Regions from separate parts of the Actinokineospora cianjurensis genome, predicted to be linked through region 1. Evidence: riboswitches for the same ligand, from Rfam matches in the RefSeq annotation. Region 1 holds a riboswitch; the other holds the start of a gene.
What was found. Region 1 has a riboswitch for glycine ahead of gcvT (glycine cleavage system aminomethyltransferase GcvT). Riboswitches for the same ligand answer to the same signal wherever they lie in the genome.
Positions count from the first base shown of each region.

Region 2: linked by a shared signal. The riboswitch ahead of gcvP (aminomethyl-transferring glycine dehydrogenase) and the one ahead of gcvT (glycine cleavage system aminomethyltransferase GcvT) in region 1 are both predicted to bind glycine.

Region 1 is NZ_RCDD01000001.1:3,195,066-3,210,861, reverse strand. It holds gene CLV68_RS14425 (hypothetical protein) at 1-522, opposite strand, end outside; gene CLV68_RS33900 (hypothetical protein) at 758-925, shown strand; gene CLV68_RS14420 (DUF7933 domain-containing protein) at 1,007-1,486, opposite strand; gene CLV68_RS14415 (hypothetical protein) at 1,633-2,154, opposite strand; gene lpdA (dihydrolipoyl dehydrogenase) at 2,295-3,695, opposite strand; gene CLV68_RS14405 (hypothetical protein) at 3,742-4,308, opposite strand; gene CLV68_RS14400 (iron-sulfur cluster biosynthesis protein) at 4,503-4,814, opposite strand; gene CLV68_RS14395 (ANTAR domain-containing protein) at 5,244-5,717, shown strand; gene CLV68_RS14390 (hypothetical protein) at 5,822-6,142, shown strand; gene CLV68_RS14385 (SigB/SigF/SigG family RNA polymerase sigma factor) at 6,139-6,930, shown strand; gene ku (non-homologous end joining protein Ku) at 6,992-7,939, shown strand; gene CLV68_RS14375 (hypothetical protein) at 7,936-8,118, shown strand; gene CLV68_RS14370 (L-serine ammonia-lyase) at 8,550-9,923, opposite strand; gene glyA (serine hydroxymethyltransferase) at 9,991-11,256, opposite strand; gene gcvH (glycine cleavage system protein GcvH) at 11,271-11,648, opposite strand; gene gcvT (glycine cleavage system aminomethyltransferase GcvT) at 11,670-12,770, opposite strand; glycine riboswitch at 12,976-13,070, opposite strand; glycine riboswitch at 13,071-13,163, opposite strand; gene CLV68_RS14350 (energy-coupling factor ABC transporter ATP-binding protein) at 13,195-13,926, opposite strand; gene cbiQ (cobalt ECF transporter T component CbiQ) at 13,923-14,675, opposite strand; gene CLV68_RS14340 (PDGLE domain-containing protein) at 14,672-15,052, opposite strand; gene CLV68_RS14335 (energy-coupling factor ABC transporter permease) at 15,049-15,747, opposite strand.
Region 2 is NZ_RCDD01000002.1:1,098,028-1,113,823, forward strand. It holds gene gcvP (aminomethyl-transferring glycine dehydrogenase) at 1-1,523, opposite strand, end outside; glycine riboswitch at 1,709-1,811, opposite strand; gene CLV68_RS19390 (GNAT family N-acetyltransferase) at 1,890-2,669, shown strand; gene CLV68_RS19395 (MerR family transcriptional regulator) at 2,673-3,233, opposite strand; gene CLV68_RS19400 (bifunctional nuclease family protein) at 3,592-4,065, opposite strand; gene ftsR (transcriptional regulator FtsR) at 4,228-4,935, opposite strand; gene garA (glycogen accumulation regulator GarA) at 4,942-5,397, opposite strand; gene gcvH (glycine cleavage system protein GcvH) at 5,542-5,922, opposite strand; gene clsA (cardiolipin synthase ClsA) at 5,965-6,621, opposite strand; gene CLV68_RS19425 (hypothetical protein) at 6,698-6,916, opposite strand; gene CLV68_RS19430 (hypothetical protein) at 6,960-7,142, opposite strand; gene CLV68_RS19435 (FAD-binding oxidoreductase) at 7,223-8,578, shown strand; gene CLV68_RS19440 (SAM-dependent methyltransferase) at 8,615-9,286, shown strand; gene CLV68_RS19445 (AMP-binding protein) at 9,275-10,972, opposite strand; gene CLV68_RS19450 (crotonase/enoyl-CoA hydratase family protein) at 11,037-11,861, opposite strand; gene CLV68_RS34045 (hypothetical protein) at 11,989-12,153, shown strand; gene CLV68_RS19455 (ArsR/SmtB family transcription factor) at 12,279-12,776, shown strand; gene CLV68_RS19460 (MFS transporter) at 12,791-14,002, shown strand; gene CLV68_RS19465 (MarR family winged helix-turn-helix transcriptional regulator) at 14,744-15,199, opposite strand; gene CLV68_RS19470 (FMN-dependent NADH-azoreductase) at 15,291-15,796, shown strand, end outside.

The sequences.
Region 1 (15,796 bases):
GATGGTCTGCGTCGGCAGGGGACCGTTGAAGGTCTGACCGGCGACGGTCAGGTTCTCGACGCTGACCGCGCCCGCCTTCACGACCGTCGTCGAGCCCTGGCTGACCGACGCGGTGGCCGAGGAGCTGATCGAGTCCGCCGAGAGCAGCGCGGAGCCGAGCAGGCTGACCAGCGCGACGTCGGTGATGCCCGCGACACCCGCGGCGGTGCGGGTGGTGGCGGTGTCGGTGAGCGAGGCCGAGGTGTTGATGGCGCCGAGGCTGCCCAGGACCGGGGCGGTCAGGTTCGGCAGCCCGGTGGTCTGGGTGGTGGGGACCACGTTGGTGACGTTCACGTTGGCCCTGGCGGCGGGCGGCAGGGGCGGCAACAGCAGCGGGACCACCGTGGCCTCGGCGCCGGTGGCGGTGGCGGATCCGTAGTAGGCGGGGGGTGCGGCGGCGGCGGGCTGGGCCAGCCCGACCACGGTCGCGCTCACCAGCGCGAGTGCGGCAGGCATCATCCAGCGTCGGGAGACACTGCGCATGACAGCTCCTCGATTCGGGCCCGGAGTTGGGCCAGGAAGATCATCGCCCGCCATTCGCCCGCCGTCTTCCGTACAGCGCACGATCCAACTGTTCAGCCGTACGTGTTCACTCGAATACCGTCCGTGCGCAACGCACAGGCAACTGCACCCCCATCCGCACGCGATCACCTGCGTCCGAACGGGCTAAACCCGCTCGAATGGTGCTATTGGCCGCCACGATCAGCACAATGTGGGCATGACCGAGCGATTCACCGACGAGGAGTTCGCCTTCCTGCGGCACGCCCGCTTCGGCGAGCTGCCGGAACGGGTGCGCCCCGAGGACCTGGTGACCCTCAAGGAGACCGACCCCGCCCCCGACTACGCCGACCTCGCCTACGACGCCCGCGAACGCGCCGAGGGCTGACCCGCACGGGCCAGCCCTCGGCATCGACCTGGCTGTCCGAGGCGGTCGTCCACTCCGGACACCTCACCGACCCGCGCGCGGCTAGCTGGCGCTCGCCTCCTCGAAGTAGATGGAGGCGCAGCGGGCGGGTGGGGTGAGGCCGGTCAGGTTCTCGATGTCATCGGCGCAGGTGGCGGAGTTGCCCTGGACCGCGGAGGTCACCGGGATGACGATCGTGCACGATGCCTCCGCGGCGGCCAGGGTTCCCGTGACGGTGGTGGTGCGGCCGCCGGGAGGGGTGACGAGCAGTGTCGCCGTCGCGCAGGTCGTCGTGGGCGCGCTGGGGCGGGTGAAGTTCTGCGGCAGGGTCAGCGCGAAGGCGAACGGGACCGCGGTCGGGGTGTCGGAGTTGGTGATGGTCAACGTCAGCGTGCGCGCGCTGCCCGCCGCGGCGGCCCGGGCGCTGTAGGCCGCGTCGAGCCCCGGCTGTGCTGCCGCGGCAGCCGGTTGGGCGGCCACGACGAACATCGTCGACGTGGTCACCGCGAGGGCGGCGGTCAGGAATCGGCGCGAACTGGACATCGAGGTTCACCTCTCACCTAGTGGCCGGGGGCAGTGCCTCCCCTCTGCTGAGTACCCCGTCCGGCCCGCCCACCGCCGTCCCCGGTGGACGTCGCATCCGGACAGGTGGCGTTTTTCACCCGCCCGAGGGCGGGAACGGCCGCGGGTCAGGAGGCGTAGGGCTCGGCGAAGTAGATCGAGGCGCAGGTCGCCAACGGGGTCAGACCGGCGAGGTCGGCGAGGTCGGCGGAACACGTGCTGTAGACGCCCTCGGTGGCGGCGGTCAGCGGGATCGTCACCGTGCAGGTCGGCGTGAGGCTGGTCATGGTGCCGTCGACGTACAGGACGTCGGCCACCAGGGCCGCGCGACCACCGGGGATCCCGCCGCCACCCGGATCCACGGGCGGGGTGTCGGAGATGGTGGTGTCCGTGCAGGTGCTGCTCTCGCCGCCGAGCGGCGTCGTCCCGGTCGGCAGGGTGAGCGTGAAGGCGAAGGTGAACGTGCTCGCGATGTCGGAGTTGGCCAGCGTGAAGACCAGGTTCCGGGGCTTGTTGTGCGCCGAGGCCGTCACCGAGTACGCGGCGGTCACCCCGGGTAGCACCGCGGCGGTGGCGGGCTGGGCGGTCACCACGAGCGCCGACAGTGCGACGGCGGTGGACAGAACGCGACGCTGGTTCGGCGAGAGCATGACGGGTCGCTCCTCGATTCGGGGACGTGCCGTTCCCGTCGGGTACCCGCCCGCCACCACTCCCGCCGTCCACACCGGACTTTCACCCGGACGAGCGACACCCGGTCCGCGATCGGCCACGACCGCGGACCGGGGCGGGCTCACATGTTGATCATGTGTCCGGCCAGGCCGTGGATGGCCTCCTTGACCGCCTCGCCGAGGGTCGGGTGCGCGTGCACGTTGCGCGCCACCTCGTGCACGGTGAGGTCCCACTGCTGGGCCAGGGTCAGCTCGGGCAGCAGCTCGGTGACCTCGGGGCCGATGAGGTGCCCGCCGAGCAGCTCGCCGTGGGTCTTGTCGCTGATCAGCTTCACGAAGCCGACCGGCTCGCCGAGGCCGTGCGCCTTGGCGTTGGCGGTGAACGGGAACTTGGCGACCTGGACGTCGTAGCCCTTCTCGCGGGCCTGCGCCTCGGTGTAGCCGAAGCTGGCGACCTGCGGCTGGCAGTAGGTCGCGCGCGGGATCATCACGTAGTCGAGCTCCATGGTCTCCGCGCCCGCGATGGTCTCCGCGGCGATGACCCCCATGGACTCGGCCGCGTGCGCCAGCATCAGCTTCGCGGTGACGTCACCGATGGCGAAGATGTGGTCGACCGAGGTGCGGCAGAAGCCGTCGATCTCGATGGCCTTGCGGTCGGTGAGCCTGACCCCGGTGTTCTCCAGGCCGTAGCCGTCGACCCGCGGCGCGAAACCGATGGCCTGCAACACCTTGTCGGCCTCGATGACGTCGCTGGTACCGCCCTTGGACACCGTCACCTTGACCTTCGCGCCGGAGTCGTCGATGGACTTCACCCTGGTGCCGACCCGCACCTCGATGCCGAGCTTCTTGTACCGGCGCAGCAGTTCCTTGGAGACCTCCTCGTCCTCCAAGGGCACCACGCGGTCGAGGAACTCGACGATGGTCACCTTGACGCCGTAGTTGTGCAGCACGTAGGCGAACTCGACGCCGATGGCGCCCGCGCCCGCGATGACGATGCTCTCCGGCAGCGTGTCCGAGAGGATCTGCTCCTCGTAGGTGACCACGCGCTCGGACAGCGACGTGCCCGGCAGCAGGCGGGTGGTGGCGCCGGTGGCGATGATCGCGTTGCCGAAGGTCACCGTCTCGGTGCCGCCGTCGGACAGGGCGACCTCGATGGTGTTGGCGTCGCGGAAGGTGCCCCACCCGTTGTACTGGATGATGCCGTTCTTCTTCATCAGGTAGTGCACGCCCTTGACGCGGCCGTCGGCCACGGTGCGGGAGCGCTGGAAGGCGGCGCCGTAGTCGAGGCTGATCGAGCCGTCGACCCGGATGCCGAACGTCGTGGTCTCGTGCTGGAGGATGTGCGCCAGCTCCGCGTTGCGCAGGAGTGCCTTGGAGGGGATGCAGCCCACGTTGAGGCAGACACCGCCCCAGTAGCGCTCCTCGATGATCGCGGTCTTGAGGCCGAGCTGGGTCGCCCGGATCGCCGCGACGTACCCGCCCGGTCCCGCGCCGACGACCACGACGTCGAAGTGTGTGCTCATGGCCCCCACGATATTCGCCCGCGCGGAGTGGTCGCCCACGCAGGGCTCAGCCGCCGACGGCGATCCCGCCCGGGGTGTCGGACGCCACTGCCAGACCGAGCACACCGGCCAACCGCGGCCTGGTCCTGATCCGCCGCTCCCCCGCCGCGAGCACCTCGGCGATGTCGGCGACCACGTCGGGCCGGGCCAGTGCGCCCGGCCCGACGGGGTCACCGGGTACCGCGACCACGGTCGTCGGGACACCGGTCTGCTCGCGCACGCGCCCCTGGCCGACGAGCACCAGGCCGCGCACGATCTCCGGGAACTCCGCGACGACCCGGCAGGCCACCTCGGTCAGTGCCGTGTGCGCCACGACCTGGGTGCGGGTGGCGCGGTCGGCGAGGGTTTCCAGCACGTCCTCGAGCCGGTCGAGGGAGCCCGCGCCACCTGCTTGCGGCGGCACGGCGCACCAGGCGACCTGGTACAGCTGCTCCAACGGGCGCCAAGCCTCCGGCAGCTCCCGCGGCCGCGTCGCCGTCGGGCTCAGCACCACGACCGCGGGACCGTAGTCCAACCCGCGCCACAGCGGTGCCTTCGCCGACGAGACCAAAGCCAACCGGTTGCTGCGTGCCATCGAGCGCCTCCCGAGTCCGATCCACCCCATTTCGGATTACCCGGGTGGGGTGGTTTCAATCACTCGATAGCGCAGATCACAGCCCTGCTGTGCGTTGAACACGGCTCTGCTGTGCGTTGAACACAGCCCTGCTGTGCGAGAACGCGACCCCGCGGCGGGAAAAGCGCCCCACCGCGCGCGTTCACGGCGCGCGGTCAGACCGGTCGGTCGTCCTCGGACTGGCGCAGCACCGCGAAGTTCAACTGGCCGTGCGGATCGGCCTGCACGTCGAGCACCTTGTCGGACAACAACTCGGCCGCGCCCGGTTCGAGGAACACGTGCGCGCCGGTCGGCCCGGTCACCACCTGGTCGCCCGCCACCGGTTCCGGCGCGAGCGCCACCGCGAGCGGCGTGCCCTCCACCTGCGGGGTCACCAGGGTGAACCGCAGCCCACCGGTCTCCTCGATGCCGTCCTGGGCCGTCAACGCGCTGATCGCGTCCGCAGCAGCCTCTGTCACCGCCAGCATGTCTGGCTCCTTTCCGTGTCACCTTGTCGTGCGGCTCGCGCACCCCACCGTAGGGGCGCCGGTGACGGCTCGCCGGACGGACCCAGACCCGCCTCGTGGCCGCTTCGGCGTGATCTTTAGAGTGCTCCGGTAGCGGTTGAGCAAGCAGCCGCAGCACGCCGGGGGCGACACCCAGGCAGATCGGCCCAGCGGCCCAGCCGCCGGGCACCGTCGCCGCCCGGCACTCGCGTGAAGCGAGGGGGCTGCGTGCTGCACGACTCCCGCCTGTCCTGGCGGTCGGTTGCCGCTCGTGACGCGCCCCCTCGCCGATCGCGCCCCCCGCGTGGTCCCCCAAGGACGCGGGGGATCGGCCGAGTGGACGTGGACCGGGAGGGAAGACCGCATGGGCACCGCGGTGCGAAGACCGCATAGGCGAGCCGGGGGGTGCCGGTGACGCCGGACCCGAACTCGCTGGTGGCCCAGTTGCAGTCCGAGTTGGACGGTCTGCGGCGCGCGCTGCGCACCAGGGCGACCATCGAGCAGGCGATGGGTGTGCTGGTGGTGCTGCGCCGGTGTTCGCCGAAGGAGGCGTTCGACGCGCTGGTGCGGCTCTCGCAGCAGTACAACACCAAGCTGCACCGGGTGGCGCACCTGGTGGTCGGCCTGTTCGCCGAGCCGTCGGTCGAGCCGCTGGACAGCTACCTGCGGCGCAACCTGGTCGCCGACGACCCGGTCGACACCGCGGCCGACCCGATCCGGTTGGACGCGGCGCTGCTGGACGCGGCCCGCGCGCTCGCCGAGGCGGGCCAGGAGCGGTCCGAGGTGGACCAGGCGGTGCGCGACCTGCACCGGGTGCTGGTGGAGCAGGGCTGGGTCCCGCCCTACGACGTGCTGGGCCCGATCGCGGACGGGACCCGCGCCTAGGTGCCGGATCCACCGGCCCCCGGCGCGCGACGGCCACTCGAACGCGCAGGTGTCCTCGCAGGCGATTCGGGGTACGTGGAGCACATGACGCAGGCCCGGCGACGATGAGCGGCAGCAACGACCCGTGGGCGGCGCCCGGCGCCGTGCCGGGGCCGCGGTCGGTCGGCGACCGGGTCCTGGTGCGGGTGCGGGCCGACCGGGCGAACCCGCCGGTGGTGCGGGAGGTCGCCGCGGCGGTGTCCGCCAGGCTCGGTGCCGACCCGGACGACGCCGCCGACCTGACCGAGCCCGATACCACCTCGTTCGGGTGGCGGGTGCTCGCGGCGCTCGTCGATAGTGTCGACTGCGGGGTGGGATCGGGGCCGGACGGGAGAGCGAACGTGCACATCAGCGTCGTGCGGGCCGAGTCTGCGGGTGCCGGGTGAGCGCGGAGACCCCGACCGGATCCTCGCACGAGTACAGCCACCTGGCGCCGTTGTTCGCCGAGCTGGTCTCGCTGCCGGAGGACGACGGCAGGCGGGACGCGGTGCGCGACAAGCTGGTCACCGGGCACCTGGCGCTCGCCGAGCACATCGCCATGCGCTTCGCCCACCGCGGCGTGGCGCGCGAGGACCTCACCCAGGTCGCCACCGTGGGGCTGATCCACGCCGTCGACCGGTTCGACCCGGAGCGCGGCATCGACTTCCTGTCCTTCGCGGTGCCGACCATCATGGGCGAGGTCCGCCGCTACTTCCGCGACACCGCCTGGTCGGTGCGGGTCCCGCGCAGGCTCAAGGAGCTGCACCTGACCATCACCGCCGCGGGCAACGAGCTGTCCCAGCGGCTGGGCCGGGCGCCGACGCCCAGCGAGATCGCCGCCCACCTGGGGATGAGCCGCGAAGAGGTGTACGAGGGCCTGGAGGCGGGTCAGGTGTACCAGTCGGTGTCGCTCGACGAGGCGCTGTCCTCGGGTGACCCCGACTCCGACCCGCTCGCCGACACCCTCGGCGAGGACGACGCGGCACTGCTGGGCATCGACGACCACGAGTCGCTGCGGCCGCTGATCGAGCGGCTGCCCGAGCGCGAGCGGCGGATCCTGCTGCTGCGGTTCTTCAAGAACATGACCCAGACCCAGATCGCGGAGAAGATCGGCGTCTCGCAGATGCACGTGTCCCGGCTGCTGACCCGCACCCTGGAGACGCTGCGTGCCGGACTGGTCACCGACGAGCGCTGAACAGGACTTTTCCGGTGTCCCTGGTCCACACTGGAGGCAGGGACACACCCGGGAGGCTGGCGTGGCGCGACCGATCTGGCACGGTGCGATCAACTTCGGGCTGGTCACGGTCCCGGTGGACATGTACGGGGCCACCGAGGACCACACGATCAGCTTCCGGCAGTTCGAGCGCGGCACGAGCGACCGCATCCGCTACAAGCGGGTCAACGAGCGCACCGGCGACGAGGTCGCCTTCGCCGACATCGTCAAGGGCGCCGAGATCGGCGGCGGCGAGTACGTGATCATCGAGCCGGAGGAGCTGGACGGGATCGCGCCCGGCCGCTCCCGGACCATCGACATCTCCTCGTTCGTGGCGCTGGAGGAGATCGACCCGATCCACTTCCAGAAGACCTACTGGCTGGCCCCGTCGAAAGAGGAGTACGGCAAGGCGTACGGGCTGCTCCTGCAGGCGATGCGCAAGACCAACCGCGCGGGCGTGGCGACGTTCGTCATGCGCGGCAAGGAGTACCTCACCGCGATCCGCGCCGGGGACGACGACCTGCTGCTGCTGACCACCATGCTGTTCGCCGAGGACCTGCGCGACCCGGCCAAGGAGCTCAAGTCGCTGCCGGAGATCACCCCGGCCCGCGGCAAGGAACTGGACATGGCGATCTCGCTGGTCGACTCGATGACCGAGCAGTGGGACCCCAGGGAGTACCACGACACCTACACCGAGCGGGTCGAGAAGCTCATCGAGGACAAGAAGGCGGGCCGCGAGGTCGTCGTCGGCGAGGAACCCAGCTCCCCCACCAAGGTCGTCGACCTGTTCGAGGCGCTGAGCAAGAGCGTGGAGAGCCGCAGGAATCGCCGAGACACCCCGGGATCCACTACCGGCGGCGAGGACCTCGATACCCTCAGCAAGGCCGACCTGGACAAACTGGCCCGCGAACTGGACATCAAGGGCCGCTCCAAGATGACCCGCGACGAACTCCAGAAGGCGGTGGCCGCGACAACAAGGAGAGCCTCATGACGTGCGCCGACTGCGCCCACGACCTGAGCCACTGCCACGGCACCCTGCTACTCCCCGACAGCACCCTCCCCGAGTGCACCGACCCGTCCTGTGTGGACCTGGCAGAGTCCCGCCACCCATTGACCGCGACCGCGCACGACCTGCTCACTCAGGCCCGCACGACCCCCATCGCCGCCTGACCCCTATCCAGGTTCACCAATTCCACCCGGCCCCACCAGGCATGCCCCCTGCGCGCCCACCACGGTCATCGGTCCAAGCGCGCCCGCCACGGCCACTTGTCCTATCGTGCCCCTCACAGGCGTTGGCCCACACGCGCCCCTCACAGGCGTTGGCCGAACCGCGCTCCTCGGAGTCGCTGGTGCCAACTGCTCGATGTGGCGGACTTGTTTTGCGTGGGGGGACGGTGCCCGTAGCGTCGCCTCGCGGCAGGGCCTGCTTTTCGGCCCCTGCTTTGCGGTTCTGCCCGGGTGTCGTAGGGGCCCCACGCAAAACAAGTTCGCCACATCGAGCCCTTCAAGAAAATCGCGCCCCACCGCAATGCCGAAGGCGAGCCGTCCCCCACCGCGAAGCCGCAGGCGAGCCCGATTCCCTTGCCCCGCAACACATCCACTCAGCACTCGATGACGTTGAGGGCCAGCCCTCCGCGCGCCGTCTCCTTGTACTTGGTGTGCATGTCGGCGCCGGTCTCGCGCATGGTCTTGATGACCTTGTCCAGGTGCACGACGTGGGTGCCGTCGCCGCGCAGGGCCATTCGGGAGGCGTTGATGGCCTTGGTGGAGCCGACCGCGTTGCGCTCGATGCAGGGGATCTGCACGAGGCCGCCGACCGGGTCGCAGGTGAGGCCGAGGTGGTGTTCGAGGCCGATCTCGGCGGCGTTCTCGACCTGGGCGACGGTCCCGCCGAGCACGGCGGTCAGGCCGGCGGCGGCCATCGCGCAGGCGGAGCCGACCTCGCCCTGGCAGCCGACCTCGGCGCCGGAGATGGAGCCGGTTTCCTTGAGCACCACGCCGATCGCGGCGGCGGTGAGCAGGAAGTCGACCACGCCGTCCTCGTTGGCCACCGACAGGAACCGGGTGTAGTAGTGCAGGACGGCGGGGATGATGCCCGCGGCGCCGTTGGTGGGGGCGGTGACCACGCGGCCGCCGGAGGCGTTCTCCTCGTTGACGGCCAGGGCGAACAGGCTCACCCAGTCCATCACGTACAGCGGGTCGCCCGCGCCGTCCTCGTCGAGCAGCTTGTCGTGCAGCGCCTTGGCCCGCCGGGGGACCTTCAGGCCGCCGGGCAGCACGCCGTCCTGCTCGCAGCCCCTGGTGACGCAGTCCTGCATGACCTGCCAGATGTGCAGCAGGCCGGCGCGGACCTCGGCCTCGGTGCGCCACACCAGTTCGTTGGCGAGCATGACCTGCGCGATGGACTTGCCGCTGTTCTCGCAGTGGGTCAGCAGGTCGGCCGCGGAGCGGAACGGGAACGGCACCGGGGTGGTGTCGGCGGAGATGACCGGGCCGTCGGCCGCGGTCTCGTCCAGGACGAAACCGCCGCCGACCGAGTAGTAGGTGCGGCGCGAGAGCTCGGTGCCCGCGGCGTCCCAGGCGGCGAAGGTCATGCCGTTGGGGTGCAGCGGCAACGACTTGCGCCGGTGCATGACCAGGTCGTCGTCCTCGGCGAAGGCGATCTCGTGGCTGCCGAGCAGCCGGATCCGACCGCTCTGCCTGATCTCGGCGACCCGGACCGGCACCGAGTCGGTGTCGACGTCCTCCGGGCGCGCGCCCTCCAGCCCGAGCAGCACCGCCTTGTCGCTGCCGTGGCCGTGGCCGGTGGCGCCGAGCGAGCCGAACAGCTCGGTGCGCACCCTGGCCACCTCAGCCAGCGCCCCGGCTGCCCGCAGCCCGTCGACGAACATCAGGGCGGCCCGCATCGGGCCGACCGTGTGCGAACTCGAGGGGCCGATGCCCACGCTGAACAGGTCGAAGACGCTGACCGCCACGACAATCCTCCTTCTTCGGCCTCCGGGGCCGCGCCGGGTTCTCGGCGCGGCACCCGGGGGCGGTCGATCAGCCCAGCTCCGGGTAGAGCGGGCGGCGGCGCACCAGCGCGGCGACGCGCTCGCGCAGCGCCGTGCCGGTTGCCTCGTCGAGCTCGGGCCGCAACGCGACCGCGATGATGTCGGCGACCTCGGCGAAGTCCTCGGCGTCGAAGCCGCGGGTGGCCAGCGCCGGGGTGCCGATGCGCAGCCCGGAGGTGATCATCGGCGGCCGCGGGTCGAACGGGACCGCGTTGCGGTTGACGGTGATCCCGATCGAGTGCAGCCGGTCCTCGCCCTGCTGGCCGTCGAGCTGCGAGTCGACCAGGTCGACCAGCACCAGGTGCACGTCGGTGCCACCGCTGAGCACCTTCACGCCCGCCTCGGCCGCGTCCGGCGCGGAGAGCCGGTCGGCCAGGATCCTGGCGCCCTCGAGCACCCGGCGCTGCCGCTCGGCGAACTCCTCGGACGCGGCGATCTTGAACGCCACCGCCTTGGCCGCGATCACGTGCTCGAGCGGGCCGCCCTGCTGGCCGGGGAACACCGCCGAGTTGACCTTCTTGGCCAACTCCTTGGTGCAGAGCACCACACCGCCGCGCGGACCGCCGAGGGTCTTGTGCGTGGTGGTGGTGACCAGGTGCGCGTGCGGCACCGGGTTCGGGTGCAGCCCGGCGGCGACCAGCCCGGCGAAGTGCGCCATGTCGACCATGAGCAGCGCCTCGACCGAGTCGGCGATGCGGCGGAACTCGGCGAAGTCGAGGGTGCGCGGGTAGGCGGACCAACCCGCGACGATCAGCTTCGGGTTGTGCTCCTTGGCCAGCCGCTCGACCTCGGCCATGTCGACCCGGCCGGTCTCCTTGTCGACGTGGTAGGCCACCACGGTGTACAGCTTGCCGGAGAAATTGATCTTCATCCCGTGCGTCAGGTGCCCGCCGTGGGCCAGGTCCAGCCCGAGGATGGTGTCGCCGGGCTTGAGCACGGCGAACATGGCCGCGGCGTTGGCCGAGGCCCCCGAGTGCGGCTGCACGTTGGCGTGCTCGGCGCCGAAGAGGGCCTTGACCCGGTCGATGGCCAGCTGCTCGACCACGTCGACGTGCTCGCAGCCGCCGTAGTAGCGGCGGCCGGGGTAGCCCTCGGCGTACTTGTTCGTCAGCACCGAGCCCTGCGCCTCGAGCACCCCGATCGGGGCGAAGTTCTCCGAGGCGATCATCTCCAGCGTCGACTGCTGGCGGCGCAGCTCGGCGTCGACCGCGGCGGAGATCTCCGGGTCGACCTCGGCCAGCCGCTGCCCGAACATGGGTGTCCCTGCCATCAGCCCTCCTTGGTGTGCTCGGCGTACGCGGCGGCGTCGAGCAGCTCGGGCTCGCCGTCGACGCGGACGCGGAAGAGCCAGCCGTCGCCGAACGGGTCGGTGTTGACCAGCTCGGGGGTGTCCACGACCGCCTCGTTGATCTCCACGACCACGCCGTCGGCGGGCGCGAACAGGTCGGAGACGGACTTGGTGGACTCGATCTCGCCGCACGCCTCACCGGTGGTCAGCGTGGCGCCCACCTCGGGCAGCTGCACGTACACCACGTCGCCGAGCGCGTCGGCGGCGTACTTGGTCACCCCGACCGTCGCCGCGGCCGGGTCGCCGAGGTCGACCCACTCGTGGTCGGTGGTGTAGCCGAGGTTCTCCGGGTTGCTCATTGGGTTCTCGATCTCCAGGTTTCAGGCTTGACGCTGGTAGAAGGGCAGCTTGACGACCTCGACCGGCGCGCTGGTGCCGCGGATGTCCACGGTGAGCGCGGTGCCCGGCTCGCTGACCGCGACCGGCACGTAGGCCATCGCGATCGGGTGGCCGAGCGTCGGCGAGAGCGCGCCGCTGGTGACCGTACCGACCTGCGCCCCGGCACCGTCGAGCACCGCGTACCCGTGTCGGGGGGCGCGCTTGCCGGAACCGACCAGGCCGACCAGCACCTTGGTCTCCACGTCGGCGTCGCGGCGGCGCTCCAGCGCCTCCTTGCCGACGAACCCGCCCGCCTTGTCGAACTTCACGACCCGGCCGAGACCGGCGTCGAACGGGGTGAACGAGGCGCTGAGCTCGTTGCCGTAGAGCGGCATGCCCGCCTCCAGCCGCAGCGTGTCGCGGCAGGCGAGCCCGGCGGGCAGCAGCCCGTGCTCCTGACCGGCCTCGGTGAGCAGCCGCCACACCTCGGGTGCCTTGGCACCGTCCACGTAGACCTCGAAGCCGTCCTCGCCGGTGTAGCCGGTGCGGGCGAGCAGGATGTCGATGCCGCCGATGGCCGAGGGCACGCTGGCGTAGTAGGCGAGCGCGTCGAGGTCGGCGTCGGTGACCGAGCCGATGATGGCGGTGGAGGTCGGGCCCTGGACCGCGATCAGCGCCAGCTCCGCGGAGCGGTCGTTGACCTCGACGGCGAACCCGTCGGCCCGCTCGCGCAGCGCGGCGGCCACCGTGGCGGCGTTGGAGGCGTTGGCAACGACCATGAACTTGTCGGCGGCCAGCCGGTAGACGACCAGGTCGTCGAGCACGCCGCCCTCGGCGTCGCAGATCATCGTGTAGCGGGCCTTGCCCGGCTTGACCGCGGACAGCTTGCCGACGAGCGCGAAGTCCAGCGCCTGGGCCGCCTCCGGACCGGTCAGCTCGATCTCGCCCATGTGGCTGAGGTCGAACAGGCCGGAGGCGGTGCGGACCGCCTTGTGCTCGGTGAGCTCGCTGCCGTAGCGCAGGGGCATCGACCAGCCTGCGAAATCGGTGAACGAGGCACCGAGCGCCTCGTGCACCGAGTGCAGCGGGGAGGGGGTGCTCATGGAAGTCGGGTCTCCTTCGGCGCGCTGGGAACAGTGCTGTTCGCAGCGTGGCACGCCGGGCGCGCGGGCTGCAGCACGACCGGACGGGCTGTGGATGAGTGTGGGGGTTGTGGACAGCCGCGCGGCTGTTCGCTGTGGCGGGTGCGGCGGACGAGGGACATGGGAGCTCCTTGGCAGCGCGCCGGACGGGCGGATCCGGCGCTGGAACTCCCCCTCTGTCATGGCACCTGAGAGCTTCGCCGCGAACGCGGCTTGCACCGTGGGTGAGACGCCGAGATCGCGTCTGCTTTCCAGAGTGGCCTGGTGGGAACGGTAGCTTTACCTGAGAGATTGACGGGGAGTTTGCTCCTTCGGTGCCTCGATCAAGATCGAGGGCTCTCCCGGTCCCACTCGTACGGCCCGATATGCGGTTGTGCCACGGACACTAGTCGAGCCGGAACCCGAAAGGAAGTTCGAGGCGGTGCCTGGCGAGCAGGGCGTCGTCGGCGAGCAGGTCGCGGGTGGGGCCGTCGGCGACGACGACCCCCCCGTCGACGAGCACCGAGCGCGGGCACAACTGCAACGCGTAGGGCAGGTCGTGGGTGACCATGACCGTGGTCCGGCCGAGACCGAGCAGCACCTCGGCCAGCTCACGGCGGGCGCGGGGCTCCAGGTTGGCCGAGGGTTCGTCGAGAACCAGCACGTCGGGGTCGCAGGCGAGCACCGTGGCCAGGGCGACCCGGCGGCGCTGCCCGCCGGACAGGTGCAGCGGCGAGCGGTCCGCGTGCTCGGCCATCCCGACGTCGTCGAGCGCGCGCTTGACCCGGGCGTCGAGTTCAGGTCCGCGCAACCCGAAGTTCGCGGGACCGAAGGCGACGTCTTCGCGAACGGTGGGCATGAAAAGTTGGTCGTCGGGGTCCTGGAACACGATTCCGACCCTGCGCCGGACTTCTTTCATATTCTGTTTATTGACTTCCAGCCCCGTTACCTCGACCTTGCCCTGTCCGGTGAGCACGCCGTTGAGGTGCAACACGAGGGTGGTCTTACCGGCGCCATTCGGTCCGAGGACCGCGACCCGTTCCCCTTGCTCGACCCGCAGGTTCACGCCGAAGAGGGCTTGGTGGCCGTCGGGGTAGGCGTAGGCGAGGCGTTCGACCAAGAGGGCGGGGGGTGTCACAGCGCTATACCTAGCACGACCGCGGCTAGGGCGGTCGGGATGAACCCTACGAGCCAGGTGCGGCGCCCAGCGGGCTGTCCCTGGTCGGGCATGGCCCCGGTCCAGCCACGGGAGACCATCGCGAGGTGCACGCGTTCCCCGCGCTCGTAGCTGCGGATGAACAAGGTCCCGATACCGCGCGCGGTGGCACCAACCTGCCAGAGGAAGCGCGGGTCGTGCCCGCGGCAGATGCGGGCTATCCGCATCCTGCGGGCCTCGGCGGCGATCACGTCGAGGTAGCGCAACATGAGGGTGGCGATGGTGATGACCATGGTCGGCACCCGCAGCCGCTGGAGTCCGACGATCAGCTCGCCCGGCGTCGTGGTCGCGGCCAGGGTGAGCGACACCAGCACACCGAGGGTGCCCTTGACGGCGATGTTCCAGCCCGCCAGCAGACCGTGCTCGGAGAGCCGCAGCCCGAGGAACTCGACGGTCGGACCGCCCGCGAGGAACGGGAAGGCGATCGCGAGGACCACGAACGGCAGCTCGATCAGCGCCCGGGTGGCCAACCACCCCGGCGGGATCCTGGCGATCACCCAGACCCCGGCGAGGACGGCGAGGTAGAGGCCGAACGCCCAGAACCGCTCGCGGGGCGTCGCCACCACGCAGAGCACCCCCGCGACCGCGGCCACCACCTTGACCTGTGGTGCGAGCCGGTGGACCGGGGTGTCCCCCGGCCGGTGCAGCGGATGTGCGTGGCCCGCGCTCACGCCTTGGGACGCCTGCGCAGCAGCCAGAAGAACCCACCCGCGACAACGACGGTCACTACGACACCGATGACGCCCGCGAGGCCGGTGGTGTTCTCCCCGCCGTCGACCGCGTAGTCCGCCAGAGGGCTGCCAGCGAACTGGTGATCCTTGGCGTTCTGAGCGATGCAGGAGCCCTGTAGCTGCTCACCGCCCGCGGTCTCCACTACCTCGCAGCCCTTGAGGGTCGCGTGGTCGAGACCGTCCGGATTGGAATCAGCCAGGTAGGACACCGCGCCCGCGAGCACGAGGGCGACTAGGAGGAACCCGAGCAGGAAAGGCAGATTGCGGGTCTTGGCGGTGTCTCGGGTCTTAGTGGTGTCTCGGGTCTTAGCGGTCACGCCGGGGTCCCTTCACGCAGCTCCAGCGGGCGGGTAGTGCCGCGCAGCAGGTAGACCAAGTCGGGTCGAACGGCCGCGACAGCGCCAACGGTGAGCGCGGTGATCACGCCCTCGCCGATGCCGATGAGGCAGTGCACGCCGACCACCGTGGCCGCGACGGTGCCCAGGCTGAACGCCGGGTCGCCGCCGATCGCGAACTCCAGCACGAACCCGAGCGAGGCGACGACGGTGTTGACCAGGGCCGCGACGAACGCGACCACGACCAGCCCGACCCTGCCGGTGGCGAACCGCTTGAGCGCGGTGGCCACCAGGAACCCGGTCGCGGTGCCGATCAGGGCCATGTTGGTGACGTTGGCGCCCAGCGCGGTCACCCCGCCGTCGGCGAACACCAGCGCCTGCACGACCAGCACGATCGACACGCACAGCGCCCCGACCCACGGCCCGACCAGGATCGCGGCGAGCGCGCCGCCGAGCAGGTGCCCGCTGACCCCGGGCAGCACCGGGAAGTTGAGCATCTGGGTGGCGAACAGGAACGCGGCCACCAACCCGGCCAGTGGAGCAGTCCGGTCGTCGAGGTCGCCCCGCGCCTTCGCGGTGGCCACCGCGAGGCCGACGACCGCGACGCCGACGAACAGCAGCGAGGTCGTGGGGTTGAGCAACCCATCGCTCATGTGCATGGCGACCGAGCCGGTCATCGGCGCACCTCTCACGGGGACTCGGGGCGGGGACCCAGGGGTGGATCGA
Region 2 (15,796 bases), on a different contig from region 1:
CCGAGCGGGATCATGCTGCGGTCGAGCGCTACGTCCTTGTCCGACAGCGCGCGCAGGTAGCGCAGCAGCGCGGTCTCGGAGCGGTGCGTCGAGAACACCGGGTGCGTCATGAACTCGCTGGTGCGCACCAGGTCGGCGGGCAGCGCGTCGCCGGTCTCGGCGTCGAGGGCGTCGATGTCGGCGCTGACCCCGAACGCCTTCCACACCAGGTCGACGTGCGCGCGGGTGGTGGTCTCGTCGGTCGCGATCCCGACGGTGTCAGCGTCGGCCAGGCGCAGGTTGACCCCTAGCCCGCGGGCAGCGGAAACGACCTCGGCGGCGCGACCGGGCACCTTGGCGGTGACGGTGTCGAAGAACGCGGCCCCGGCCACCTCGACCCCGCCGCGGCGCAGGCCCTCGGCGAGGACGGCGGCCATGCGGTGGGTGCGGGTCGCGATGGCGCGCAGGCCCTCGGGGCCGTGGTAGACCCCGTACATCGAGGCGACCACGGCGAGCAGCACCTGGGCGGTGCAGATGTTGGAGGTCGCCTTCTCGCGGCGGATGTGCTGCTCGCGGGTCTGCAGCGCCAGCCGGTAGGCGGGCTTGCCGTCGGCGTCGGTGCTGACGCCGACCAGGCGGCCGGGCAACTGCCGCTCCAGGCCCTTGCCGACGGCCATGTAGCCCGCGTGCGGACCACCGAAGCCCATCGGGACGCCGAAGCGCTGGGTGGTGCCCACGACCACGTCGGCGCCGATCTCGCCGGGTGCCTGCAGCAGGGTCAGCCCGAGCAGGTCGGCGGTGAAGGCGACCTTGGCGTCGCGGCCGTGCGCCTCGCGGGTCAGCTCGGCGAAGTCGCGGACCGCGCCGGAGGCACCGGGGTAGGAGAACAGCACGCCGAAGAAGTCCTCGACCGGCAGGCCCTCGGCCAGGTCGTGCACGACGACCTCGATGCCAAGCGGCTCGGCGCGGGTCTCGATGACCGCGATGGTCTGCGGGAAGGTGTCGGCGTCGACGACGAACCGGTTGGACTTGGAGCGGCCCGCGCGGCGCAGCAGCGTCATCGCCTCGGCCGCGGCGGTCGACTCGTCGAGCATGGACGCGTTGGCGGTGGGCAGCCCGGCCAGGTCGGCGACCATGGTCTGGAAGTTGAGCAGCGCCTCCAGGCGGCCCTGGCTGATCTCCGGCTGGTACGGGGTGTAGGCGGTGTACCAGGCGGGGCTCTCCAGCACGTTGCGCCGGATGACCGGCGGGGTGTGCGTGCCGTAGTAGCCCAGGCCGATCATCTGGGTGAGCGTGGCGTTCTGGGCGGCCAGGTCGCGCAGCTCGGCCAGCGCCTCGACCTCGGTGGCCGGGGCGGGCAGGTCGATGGCCAGGTCGCCCTCGCGGATGGACTCCGGCACCGCGTGCTGGGCCAGTTCCTCCAGCGACCCGACACCGACGACGTCGAGGATCCTGGCCAGCTCGGCGGGCCGGGGACCGACGTGGCGGTCGGCGAACGGGGTGCCGTGCTCGAGCGCGGCGAGCGGGATCCGGCCGGTCGTCATGGGTCTCCTCGGGGCGGTGCAGCAGGGGTCGGGCCTGGCACGGGCGGTCCGCCCGTGTGGCCCTCCCCCTCTGTCCGTGCCCGAAGGCGCCTGAGAGCTTCACCGCGGACCCGGGAGCGGGCGCGCGACTTGCACCTTCGGCGGGGCTCCCCGGTCGTGCCGGGTCGCCCGCTTTCCAGAGGCGTCTCACCCGCACGGTCCGTTTGCCTGAGAGGTTCCGGGGAGGAGTTGCTCCTTCGGCGCCGGTTCCGGTCTGGTGGACCGGCCGGACTCTCCCGCACGGGTTCAGCGACGCTCCCCGAGTCTAACCCGTCCGGGGTGCAATTCGATTGCGGCCGGGGTGCGGTTCGCGGTCGACTGCCGCACATGGGCTCCGACCTGGACATCGCGGCCGTGCGGGCCGTCCTCGACCGGCAACTGCGGCGCGACCTGGCACCCTCGGGTGTCCGGGCGAGTGCCGAGCGCGACGACCGGCTGAGCAGGCACGTCGGCGTCGGCCGGGACAGCTGGTCCGGGGTGGTGTGGTCGTCACTCGACCGGGCGTCCGCCGATCAGACCATCGCGGCCGCTGTGGCGTGGCTGCGGACGGTCGAGGGTCACGGCGAGTGGAAGCTCTACCACCACGACTCCCCCGCCGACCTGGGCGAGCGGCTGACCCGCGCCGGGCTGGTGGCGGGCTCGGTGGAGGCGGTGATGGTCGCCGAGACCGCGAGCGTGCCGGACTTCGCGCCGCCCGCGGGCGTGGAGCTGCTGGACGTGACCTCGGACGAGGACATCGATCGCGTGGTCCGGGTGCACGACGAGGCGTTCGGCGACGACCACAGCAGGCTCAGGGCGGAGATGCAGGCCGGGGTGGCGGAGGGCTCGATGGACGTGGTGCTGGCGGTGGCGGGCGACGAGGCGGTCAGCGCGGCGCGGACGAGCTATCACCCGGGCACCGACTTCGCGGGCCTCTGGGGCGGCGGCACGCTAGAACCATGGCGGGGACGTGGGATCTACCGGGCGCTGGTCAGTCACCGCGCCCGTAGGGCTCAACAGCGCGGGGTGCGCTACCTGCAGGTGGACGCGCTACCGACCAGCAGGCCCATCCTGGAACGGGTCGGCTTCACCTGCGTCGCGCTGACCACCCCGTACACGCTGCCCTGATGCCTAACCGGCGTTGCGGGCCTTGCGGCGCTGGGTGAGCTCGTCGTCGGCCGGGATCTCGACGCCGTCGGCGCGCTCGGCGGGGAACTCGTGGATGGTGCCGCTGATCTCGCGGATGGCGCCGCTGACCGCGATGCCGAACACGCCCTGGCCGCCCTGGAGCAGGTCGACGACCTCCTCGGGGGAGGTGCACTCGTAGACGGTGGTGCCGTCGCTGAACAGGGTGATCCTGGCCAGGTCGCGCACCCCGCGCCTGCGCAGGTGGTCGACCGCGACCCGGATGTTCTGCAGCGAGACCCCGGTGTCGAGCAGCCGCTTGACCACCTTCAGGACGAGCACGTCCTTGAACGAGTAGAGCCGCTGCGAGCCGGAGCCGTGCGCGCTGCGCACGGTGGGCACGACCAGTCCGGTGCGCGCCCAGTAGTCGAGCTGCCGGTAGGTGATCCCCGCGATCTGGCACGCGGCCGGACCCCGGTAGCCGACGAGCTCGTCGGGCAGCGAGGCGTCCGGGAACAGTTCGCCCTGCTCACCGGAGTCAGCCCCGGCGGGACCTTCCTCGAACACGCCTGCCTCCCCTCGTCCGGCCACCGATGGCCGGCGAACGAGACCGCCCGTTCCGCTCTGGGGAACCGTCGGCCGAGCGGCACACACGTGGGGTCGCGCGGTGGGTGGTAGCGGTACCGGCTGGCGGTACCCCTGCCTGCGACCTCAGCGTGTTTCGCTCGTCTGTGACGGTAAAACGGGCGCGCGAGGAGGTCAACGCGACGCGCGGGTCCATCGCGGTACTCGCTTGTTGGAGCACTGTCACACGGTCCCCCGAGTGCTCCCACCCGTCAAACCGGAGACCGGACGAGTGACCGCGACCTGCCAAGTCGGGGACGGTGCCGGGCGGGGATGAGGGGGTGGGTGGCGGGAGAGGGTGTTACGTATCGGCGCCGCGGAAGTCTTCGGGGGAGACGGAGTCGAGGAACTCGCGGAACTTCTCGACCTCGTCCTCCTGCTCGTCCGGGATGATCAGCCCGGCCTCCTGCAGCACCGAGTCCTCGGCGTGGATCGGCACGCCGACCCGCAGGGCGAGGGCGACCGAGTCGCTCGGGCGGGCGGAGACGCGGACGTCACCGTCGAAGACCAGTTCGGCGAAGAAGGTGCCCTCGCGCAGGTCGGTGATCCGCACCTGCTCCAGTTCGCGGCCGAGCGCGCCGATCACGTCCTTGAGCAGGTCGTGGGTCAGCGGCCGGGCGGGCCGCACCCCCTGCTGCTCCAGCGCGATCGCGGTGGCCTCCACCGATCCGATCCAGATCGGCAGGTACCGCTCTCCCTCGGTCTCACGCAGCAACAAGATCGGCTGGTTGGCGGGCAACTCCACCCGCACCCCCACGACGCGCATCTCGCTCATCGGGCTCGCCTCCCTCCGCTCGCTGGGGCATCGGCGTCCCAATCCTTCGAGGATCGCTCATCGCCTACTTCGACGCTACCCGCCATCTGGTCCCCACGCCCGCCTATCTCACGTCTATTCCAGGATGATCGGTTCACCACCGGCGGCCTCGGCCGCCGCGCGCTACTTCTGGGTCACTCTGCGCAGACCGGTCCTCACCAGCAGCGAGTGCAGGGTGATCGCCAACGCCACCAGGTCGTCGGCGGACTCGTCCGCGCGCGCCCGCGCCGCGGGGTCGCGTTGCCGGAACACGGGTGCGAGCACTTGCTCCAACAGCGACACCTCGCGGTCGGCCGCGGCGCGGAAGGCGCGCAGGTGCCGGGGTTCGATGCCGTAGTCGGCCAACGCGGACGCGGTGACCGCCACGGCGTGCGCGTCGGCGTCGAACGAGCCGTCGGCCGCCGCGGCGAGCAGGCCGAACTGCTCCAGCTCCGCCAGCGTGCGCTCGGGGATCCCGACGCGGTCGAGCAACTCGGCCCGGGTCAACGGGACCGCGGGCGCGGGGGGCTCGGGCAGTTCGGGGAGGGAGACGAGACCGCGCACCGGGCGGGCCACCTGCTCCGGTGGCCCGCCCGGGCGGTCGAGCTGCTCCTTGATGACCTTCAGCGGGAGGTAGTGGTCGCGCTGGGCGGCGAGCACGAAGCGCAGCCGCGCCACGTCGGCCGCGGTGAACCGCCGGTAGCCCGACGGCGTGCGCTCCGGGCTGACCAGCCCCTCCGCCTCGAGGAAGCGGATCTTGGAGATGGTGACGTCCGGGAACTCGGGCCGAAGCTGCGCGAGCACGGCGCCGATGCTCGACCCGGCCCGCGCCTGCCGACCGGCGGCCGTCACGCGCCCCTAGGCCCCCGCGCCGGGGCCGGTGAGGAACACCAGGCGGAACTTGCCGATCTGCACCTCGTCACCGCCCGCGAGGACGGCCTGGTCGACCGGCTCGCGGTTGACGTAGGTGCCGTTGAGGCTGCCGACGTCGATCACCACGAACTCGCCGCCCTCGCGGCGGAACTCCGCGTGCCGCCGCGAGACGGTGACGTCGTCGAGGAAGATGTCGCTGTCGGGGTGCCGTCCCGCGCTGGTGGTGTCGCGGTCGAGCAGGAATCGCGACCCCGCGTTCGGGCCGCGCTTGACCACCAGGAGCGCGGAGCCCGCCGGCAGCGCGTCGACACCCGCGACCGCGGGTTCTGGCGCCGGGGCGGCCTGCTGGGCCTCGGGGTCGGTGAGGAAGTCGGCCCGGAAGACCGAAGTCCGTTCCGGAGACTGCTCCGGCGGGACGCCGGGCCCGTCGTTGGTGCTCACCTGAGCTCCTCCTGCTGGTCAGTTCCGCTGAACAGTTCCCAACGTACCGTGCGCGATCAGGCGCCGGACCGGTGGTACCCCCTGGGGGGTTCCCGCGGGCCGAGCACGGCCGGACGAGCGCCCCAAGATCGTCCCACGGCGGGGTCAGCCCTGGGTGATGGCCTGGTAGGCGTCGGCGTCGAGCAGGGCGTCGAGCGCGTCGGGGTCGTCGACCCTGATCTCGAAGAGCCAGCCCTCGCCGTACGGGTCGTCGTTGAGCAGGTCGGGCTGCTCGACGGCGGCGTCGTTGACCGCGACGACCTCGCCGGTGAGCGGGGCGTAGAGGTCGGAGACGCTCTTGGTCGACTCGACCTCGCCGATCGAGGCGCCTGCCTCGACCCGGTCGCCGAGCTCGGGCAGCTGGACGAACACGACGTCGCCGAGCTGCTGCTGGGCGTACTCGGTGATGCCGACCCGGACGAGGTCGTCGGCCTTGGTCGCCACCCACTCGTGCTCGTCGGTGTAGCGGAGTTCTTCGGGGATCACGCGCCGCCCTCTTTCGGACCGGGATGTGGTGTGGCGCAGAGCTTAAACGGCGGCTGTGGGCGCCAACCGCAGCGCTGCCCGTGTCTGCACCAGGTACAGCAAGCCGGACCAGATGAACAAGACCCCGCCCCAGATGATGAAGGCGTAGGCGACCGGGCGGACCACCGAGGCGAAGGTGGACCCACCTTGCGCGAGCAGCAGCAGCGGGAAGGCGTACATGAGGTTGAACGTGGCCGCCTTGCCCACGTAGGTGACCTCTGGGGGGCCGAATCCGGCGCGGCGCAGCACGAGGATGCACCCGGCGACCAGGACGTCCCTGGCGAGCAGCAGGGCGGCGACCCACCACGGCACGATGTCGCGCACTACGAAGGCGACGATGGTGGCGATCGTGTAGAGCCGGTCGGCCGCGGGGTCGAGCAGGGCGCCGAGCTTGCTGGTCTGGTCGAGCCAGCGGGCGATCTTGCCGTCGAGCCAGTCGCTGAGGCCGCTGAACAGCAGGACGGCCAGCGCCCACCCATCGGCCTGCGGCACCAGCAGCAGGTACAGGAACAGCGGCACCCCGGTGAGCCGGAGCATGCTCAGGATGTTCGGGATCGTCCAGACCCGGTCCGAGATCACCGGCTCATCGGGGCCGGTCACGTGGCCTGGATCGCCCGAGCCGTCTACCGGACCCGCCCCCTCTTCCCGCACGTCAGCCATGCGGGAAGAGTAGGGCAGGCCACTCGGCGGCTCTTTATCCCCCAGTCCCCCAGTTAGTCGTATCCGTGCTGGTCGGTCAGGCTTCGCGGTGCTGCGTCCAGCCCTGCCGCTCAAGCGCGGCCGGGGTGAGCGCGGTGGGCCTACCGAAGGCGTCAAGCCCCACCCAGCGGCCCGCACCTCCGGTGTACTCCAGCACGTAGGCGTGCCCGTGGCTCCACACGACGCTGCACGGCGCGGTGGGCAAAGTCGGCCCGGAACCGGATCCGGCCTGGTGGAAGATCGTTTCGGTACTCATCGGCTTACCTCCGCTCCGGACGTCGGCAGCCAGGGAGTGTGTGTTAGCTCTCTTGGCCGCCGAATCGAACTGAATCGATGCGCTCCCAGCCCGTGGCAGCGCTAAGCGAGTGGCTTGCGCGCGAGGGTGGTGTCTGCCGCCAGTCGGCGGCGCGGACGAATGCCTTGATCAGCGCGGAGCGGAAGGCGAGCAGGTCATCGAGGCCGCGGTCGGTCAGAGCCGACATATCGAGACTTCCTCCACTCGGGTATGTGAACCGGGTTCCCATCCGGGACGATTCCAACCATGTGCGCTGCGAGCGGTGGGGTGGTCGACAAGCTCAGCGAGGTGGTCGGATCGCGGCACGTCCTGACCGATCCCGAGGTGGTGGCCGGGTTCGCGACAGACTGGACCGGGCGCTTCACCGGTTCAGCAAGGCTGGTCGTGCGCCCCGCGGACCGCGACGAGGTCGCGGGCGTGCTGCGGGTGTGCCAGAAATTGGGTGTCGCGGTCGTACCGCAGGGTGGCAACACCGGGCTTGTCGGCGGCGGAATCCCTTACCAAGGCGAGGCTGTACTGAGCTTGACCCGTTTGACCTACCTGGGCCCGGTAGACCCAGTCACGCGTCAGGTGACTGCTGGAGCCGGGGTGACGCTCACAGCACTAGCCGCGCATGCGGCTGAGGCCGGCATGGACTTCGCGATCGACATCGCGTCTCGTGACAGCGCTACCGTCGGTGGTTTGGTCGCGACCAATGCGGGTGGATTGCGTGTCCTACGGTGGGGTTCGATGCGCGACCAGGTGGTGGATGTCGAAGGCGTGCTGGCGAACGGGGAGGTTGTCGGCAGGGTTGTCGGGCTACCGAAGGACAGCACCGGGTACGACCTCGCGGGGTCACTCGTTGGCAGCGAGGGGACACTCGCGGTGGTGACAGCGGCCAGGTTGCGCCTGATCCCAGCGTTCCGTGAACGCGCTACAGCGACTTTAGCCTTTGACCGCACGGAAGACGCCGTAGCCGCTATCGGGGCGCTTCGCGTTCTCCCCTCTCTCACCTCAGCCGAAGTGTTCTACGACGATGGTTTGCGGCTCGTGTGCGCGCATCGCCAGGTAGCGCCACCGTTCGCCGAGTCCTACCCGGTGTACTTGCTCGTGGAGTGCGCAGCGGATGTAGACCCAACGGAGTCTCTTGGCGAGATTGTCGAGACACTGCAAGGGCTGCGGGATTCGGCTCTTGCCGTAGACGAGTCATCCCGGCGGACACTGTGGACGCACCGCGAGGCGCACGCCGAGGCGATCAACGCGTTGGGGCCACCGCTGAAGTTGGACGTAGGAGTACCGCCGGCACTGGCTGCCGAGTTCGAGCGTGAGGTGCGTTCGATCGTCACCGAGGTAGCGCCAACAGCCACGCTTGTCCTCTTCGGACATCTAGCGGAGGGCAACTTCCATGTGAACGTGGTCGGCGCGGGTGACTCCGAGCTGGAGCTGACCGATCGGGTCCTGCGTGCCGCCGCGGCCAAGGGCGGCACCATCTCGGCCGAGCACGGCGTCGGGGTGGCCAAGGCGCGATGGCTGGAGCTGACCCGCTCCCCTGTCGAACGCGCGCTCTACCGGGCCGTCAAGCACGCGTGGGACCCGGACGGGCTGCTCAACCCCGGCGTGCTCGTTGCTGGTTCGGCAACATAATTCGCCACCCGCGCGGCCCGCACGCATCATCGGCCCATGACTGACACCCACGCCCACGGCACCCACGCGTCCGCGACGGCCGACACCCCGCCCGCGGCCGAGTTCTGGGAGACCTTCTACTCGGAGCGCGACCAGATCTGGTCGGGCAAGCCCAACGACCTGCTCGTGCGCGAGGCGGCCGACCTGCCGCCCGGCACCGTGCTCGACCTGGGCTGCGCGGAGGGCGGGGACGCGGTGTGGCTGGCCGAGCGGGGCTGGCGGGTGACCGGTGTGGACGTGTCCGCGACCGCGCTGGAGCGCGCCAAGAAGCTCGCCGCCGAACGCGGGGTCAGCGACGCGATCACCTTCGAGCGCCACGACCTGGCCGAGACCTTCCCCGAGGGCAGGTTCGACCTGGTCAACGCGCAGTACTTCCACTCCCCCGTCGAGCAGGCCGGTGAGCGGCAGCGGGCACTGCGCAGGGCGGCGGACGCGGTCGCGCCCGGCGGGGTGCTGCTGGTCGTCGGCCACTTCGGCTGGCCGACCTGGATGGCGGAGCCGCGCCACGACTACGACTTCCCCACCACCGGCCAGGTGCTGGCGGGCCTGGAGCTCGACGACCGGTGGGTGGTCGAGCTCGAGGACATCGTCGAGCGGCCATCGACCAGCCCGGAGGGGGTCGAGGGCATCCGCACCGACAACGTGCTGCGGGTGCGGCTAGGCGCGTAGTTCCGGGAACTGGTCCTCGGTGAACTCGCCGGACGGGCTCGCGCCGCCGCCGCGGATCTCCCGCTCGCGGCCGCGCAGCTCGACCCGGCGGATCTTCCCCGAGATCGTCTTGGGCAGGTCGGTGAACTCCAGCCGCCGGATCCGCTTGTACGGGGCGAGGTGCTCGCGCGCGAAGGCCAGGATGGACCGGGCGGTGTCGGCGTCCGGTTCGTGGCCCGCGGCGAGCACCACGTACGCCTTGGGGACCGCGAGGCGGATCGGGTCCGGCGACGGGACGACGGCGGCCTCGGCCACCGCGGGGTGCTCGATCAGGACGCTCTCCAACTCGAACGGGGAGATCCGGTAGTCCGACGCCTTGAACACGTCGTCCGCGCGGCCGACGTAGGTGATGTAGCCGTCCGCGTCCCGGGATCCGACGTCGCCGGTGTGGTAGCGGCCGTCGCGCATGGCTTCCGCGGTGCGGTCGCCGTCGGCGGCGTAGCCGGTCATCAAGCCGACGGGCTGGTCGGCGAGCGCCACGCAGATCTCGCCCTCGTCGCCGGGCTCACCGGTGGCCGGGTCGACCAGGTCGATGGTGAAGCCGGGCAACGGCCTGCCCATCGACCCCGGCTTGACCGGCTGCCCCGGGGTGTTGGCGACCTGCACGCTGGTCTCGGTCTGACCGAACCCGTCGCGGATCGTCACGCCCCACGCGCGGGAGACCTGCTCGATCACCTCGGGGTTGAGCGGCTCGCCCGCGCCGACGACCTTGCCCGGCGGGGTGCTGAGTTGGCCGAGGTCGGACTGGATCAGCATCCGCCACACGGTCGGCGGGGCGCAGAAGCTGGTGACCCCGCAGCGGTCCATCTGGGCCATGAGCGCCGCGGCGTCGAACCGCGTGTAGTTGTAGAGGAACACGGTGGCTTCCGCGTTCCACGGCGCGAAGACGTTGCTCCAGGCGTGCTTGGCCCAGCCGGGCGAGGAGATGTTGAGGTGCACGTCTCCTGGCTCTAACCCGATCCAGTACATCGTGGACAGATGCCCGATGGGGTAAGAGACGTGGCTGTGCTCCACCAGCTTTGGTTGCGCGGTAGTGCCAGAGGTGAAGTAGAGCAGCAGTGTGTCGTCGGCCTTGGTGGGACTGTCTGGCGTGAAGTCCGCGGGTGCGTCGGCTGAGTCCGCGTAGTTGAGCCAACCGTCGACCGGTTCCCCTACCGCGATGCGGGTGTACTCGCCGGGGACGTCGTCGAACCTCGCCGTGTCGCCGGAGCGGACCACGACGTGCCGGGCCTGGCCGCGGTCGATCCGGTCCCGCAGGTCCGCCGGGCCGAGCAGGGTGGACGCCGGGATGACCACCGCGCCGAGCTTGATCGCGGCCAGCACCGTCTCCCACAGCTCGCCCTGGTTGCCCAGCATGAGCACGAGCCGGTCGCCCCTGGCCACGCCGCGCGCCCGCAGCCAGGCCGCGAGCTGGTCGGAACGCAGGGACAGCTCCGCGAAGGTCCACCTCCGCTCGGACCCGTCCTCCTCGACGATCCACAGCGCCACCCGGTCAGCGGTCGGCCCGTCGGCGGCGATGACGTCGAACCAGTCCAGCGCCCAGTTGAACTCGGCGGGCCTGGGCCAGGCGAACCCGGCGCGGGCGGCGGCGTAGTCCTCGCGGTGGTCGAGCAGGAAATCCCGGGCGGCGCGGAACGCTGCGGTCACTGCGGCTCCCCTCTGGTGGGTGGACCCCGAGCCTGCCCCAGGCGCGGCGGGTTGGCCAGCAGCGCTACTGGCCGGTGAACTCCGGCGGCCTGCGCCCCAGGAACGCCTGGACGGCCTCGCCGAGGTCCTTGCTCGGCAGGAACGCGGCGTTCCAGGCGGCGACGTAGCGCAGGCCGTCGGCGACCCGGTGCTCGCGCTCGTGGCCGAGCACGTCCTTGGTGCCCTGCACGGCCAGCGGCGGGTTCGCGGCGATCTCGGCGGCCGTGGCCCGCGCGGCGGTAAGAGCGGCCGTCTGGTCGGGGTAGACATCGTTGACGAGCCCGATGCGCAGCGCGCGGTCAGCGTCGATGTCCTTGCCGGTTAGCGCCAACTCCCGCAGGTGACCCTCACCGATGACCCCCGCGAGTCGCTGCAAGCTGCCCAGGTCAGCCACGATCGCGACCTTCACCTCGCGCAGGCTGAACCGGGCGTCCGCGCTCGCGACCCGGATGTCGGCGGCGGCGATGACGTCCAGCCCGCCCCCGACGCACCAGCCGCTGACGGCCGCGATCACCGGTTTACGGCACGCGGCCGCCGACGTCACGGCGTGCTGCAACGCGCGGACCTCGTCGTGGAAGCGGGCGCGCGGGGCGGCCAGCGCGCCCTCGGCGAGCACCTCGCCCCACCTCGGCATCATCGCGGGCAGGTCGAGCCCGTAGGAGAAGTGGGCGCCACTACCGGTCAGCACGACCGCGCGCACCTCGGGGTCGGCGTCGAGCGCGCCGAACACGACCGGCAGCTCGCGCCAGAAATCCGGCCCCATCGCGTTGCCCTTACCGGGCCCGAGCAGGGTCACCTCGGCCACGTGGTCGGACACCTCGACCGTCAACGACACCAGGTCCTCCGTCATACCGGCGACCTTACTCAGTGGTAACCGGCGCGGACACTTCCCCCGATCGTGTGGCGTCGTGATCACCGGGGCACGGCGGGGCGCGAGGTAGGTTCCTCGGCAAGCCAGGTAGCGAGGGAGACTGCGGATGGCGAACACGGGCGCGATGTCGACGCCGATCTTCGACGAGCTGTTGCGCGAGATGACCGAGGGCGCGGCGGCCGCGGAGGCGCAACAGGTCAGCACGCCGCCCGCGGACACCCCGGCCCCCAAGCCGAGCCAGGGCGGCAGGCGGCGGGCGCGCACCAGCTGAGGACCGGAAGCGCTCCCAGCCGGGGTGGGACCGGCGGGACCGCACCATAGTCATTTGACACGGTAGGTCCGCATTCAGAAACTCGCGGTATGGACATGGGGGACACACGCTCGACACTGCACGGGATGCGCGCGCTCGCGCACCCGCTGCGGATGCGCATCCTCTCGCTGGTCACCGACCGCGCGATGAGCGCGGCGGAGGTGGCGCGGGAACTCGGCGACAGCCAGCCCAACATCAGCTACCACCTGCGCAAACTGGCCGACGCGGACCTGGTGGAGATCGTCGAGGAGGTGCCGATCCGCGGCGGCATCGCCAAGCGGTACCGGCACATCCCGCCCGCGGTCGCCGCGCCGCGCGAGCCGGGCGACTCCGAGCACCTGCTGGCCACGGCGCTGGCGGCGGGCCTGGGGGCGCGCACCGCGCGGCGCAGGAGCGACGCCCCCGGCAACGCCGAGACCGCCACCGACGCGGAACTGTGGGTCGACCCGCAGGTCTGGCGGGACATGGTCGCGCACGCGCGGGAACTGGGGCTGCGGCTGCGCGACGCGGCCCAACCGCCGATGACACCGGGCACGGTCCGGGTCAGCACCACGATCTCGATGTTCGAGATGGACAGCTGTTGACCTCGTCGGCCGGGATGCTCGCCCCGCTGCGCGTACCGATGTTCCGCAGGCTGGCCATCGGCCGGGTGACCACCTACGCGGGCAACGCCGTGGCGCCGGTCGCGCTGGCGTTCGCCGTGCTCGACCTGACCGGGTCGGTGGTGGCCCTCGGCCTGGTCGTCGGCGCCAGGTCCATCGCGAACGTGCTGCTGCTGCTCATGGGCGGCGTCCTGGCCGACCGGCTCCCCCGCGGGGTCATCCTGCAGGGCGCGAGCCTGGCCGCGGCCGTCTCCCAGGCGGCGACGGCGCTCTCGGTCCTGCTCGGGTTCGCCTCGATCCCGCTGCTGGTCGTGCTCAGCGTGGTCAACGGCGCCGTCTCCGCGGTCTCCTTCCCCGCGGCGGCGGCGCTGACCCCGCAGACCGTGCCCGCGCCGCTGCTGCTGCAGGCCAACGCCGTGGTGCGGATGGGCATCAACGCCGCCCTGATCACCGGGGCGTCGTTCGGCGGCATGCTGGCCGCCCTCGCGGGCCCGGGGTGGGCGATGGCGGTGACCGCGGTGGTGTTCCTGGTGGCGTCGTTCTGCTACGCCAGGGTCCGCGCGCCGGAGATCGCCGCCAGCGAGCCGACCCGCCCGATCGCCGACCTGCGCGCCGGGTGGGCCGAGTTCACCGCCCGCACCTGGGTGTGGTCGATCGTGCTGGCGTTCATGGTGGTCAACGCCGCGGTCACCGGCGGCCTGCAGGTACTGGGCCCGTCCATCGCCGACGCCACCTTCGGCAGGCTCGCCTGGGGTTTCATCCTCGGCGCGCAGACGGTCGGCGCGCTGCTGGGGGCCATCATCGCCAGCCGCTGGCAACCGCGCCGCGCCCTGCTGTTCGGCACCGCCCTGATCGCCGTGGAGTCCGTCCCGGTGCTGGTGCTGGCGCACGCACCCGAGGTCCTGCTGATGCTCGCCGCCATGTTCGTCGGCGGCATCGCGATAGAACAATTCGGAATAGCCTGGGACGTCTCCCTCCAGGAGAACATCCCCCCGGACCGCCTGGCCCGCGTCTACTCCTACGACGCCGTCGGCTCGTTCATCGCGCTGCCCCTGGGCGAGATCGCCGTGGGCCCCCTCTCCCTGCACTTCGGCACCGCGGCCACCCTCACCGCCCTGAGCGCCCTCACCTTCCTCGCCATCCTCGCAGCCTCCCTAACCCCCAGCGTCAGATCCCTGACCCGCAAACAAACCCCCGCCCCCGCCTGACCCGCGCTCACCCCCACGCCTACCCGCGGGGCGGGCCGCTTCGGCCGACTGAACAGCTTCGCCACGCGCACTCAGCGCAACCCACGACCGCCGCAACCCCGCCGCCGACTGCCCCCCCCCCACACACACACATGCACCCACTTCCCCGAACTGCCCCCGCCCAGCAATCACCGCCCCGCCGCGCCCTTCGACGATGCCCTCCTCCGACAGGCCCGGCCGCGCCCCCACAACACGCCTCAGCGATGCCTGCCGCCCGACCGCCCCTGGCACAACACGCCGCTCCCAGCCCCCGTCACGCCACCACAACACGCCCCCGCCACGGCCTCGAAACACCAGTCGCAGCGGACCCCCATCGCCCTCCCGGAACGCCTCCCACAGCAGCCCCGTCGCGCCCTCAACCCCACCCCCACCGCACCCACCGGCGGCCCCACCACCCCGGCCTCGCGCGCGCACGCCAGTCCTGCCCCAGCCCCCACCCACTCCGGGGGGCGTCCCAGTGCCAGTCTATCGGCACCCACCGACAGTCGATCTTCACACGAGCCGTCGAAGATCCACATGTGGATAACTTCTGTCGCTGAACCGGGTGAATTGCCAGCACGTCCGAGGAATGAAGCCGCAGGTCAGGCGCGTGCAGGTACGCCGACATCCGCAGCCGGGCACCAAGTCGTCCGGACGAAGATCGACAAGTAGCACACCAGGCCGCCGAGTGTCCACAGTAGACAGAGTCCACAGTGGACCGACTCAGCAAGGGGCGTTGCAGGCTTCGTTGGCGTCTTCGCGGGTGGCGAGTTTGCGTAGGAGGTCGCGTAGGAGGTCGCGTTCGGGGGCGGCGAGTGGGGCGAGGACCTCGTCCTCGGCGCGGCGCAGGGCGGCGGCGGTGGCGGTGAGGCTGTCGCGGCCCGCGGCGGTGGCGGAGAGCAGGCGGGCGCGGCGGTCGGCGGGGTCGGGGCGGCGCTCGACGAGGCCCGCGCGTTCGAGGTCGTCGATCAGGTAGGTCATCACGGTCTTGTCGAGGCCGAGGCGGTGGGCGAGGGTCTGCTGGCTGCACGCCTCGCCCTCGACGGCGCTGGTGAGCACCTGGTACCCGCGCGGACCGCCGGGCAGCCCGGCCAGGACCCGCTCGGCCGAGCGCACGTACCGGCGGAAGACCGCGCCCAGCGCCCACCCCAGGTCCGACTCGACGGCTGGTGTGGTCACGGTCGCATCTTACCGACCCGGGATGGACAGTCACTTACTCCGCATGCAAGATAGTCTGTGCTACAGACGATCTGAACCACGGAGGACTCCGATGAGCCTGTTCCGCCTCGACAGCAGCATCCGCCAGACCGACTCGGTCAGCCGCGCGGTCGCCGACACCGTCACCGAGAACTGGGTGGCCGCGAACCCGACCGGCACCGTCGTCCGCCGCGACCTGGCCGTCGACGGGGTGCCGAGCACCGCGTGGACCGACGCCGTCGCGGGTGGTCCGACCCCGGTCGACCAGCGGACACCCGCCCAGGCCGCCGCCGTCGCACTCGCCACCACCATCGCCGACGAGGTCGCGGCCGCCGACGCGCTGGTCATCGCCACGTCGCTGTACAACTTCGGGACCTCGCAGCACCTCAAGACCTGGATCGACCTGCTCATCACCGACCCCAGGTTCGCCCCGGGCAGGCAGCCCCTCACCGGCAAGCCGGTCGCCCTCGTCATCGCCCGCGGCGGCGGCTACGCCCCCGGCACCCCGCGCGAGGGCTGGGACCACGCCACCCCCTGGCTGGTCCGCATCTTCCAGGACGTCCTCGGCGCCACCGTCAC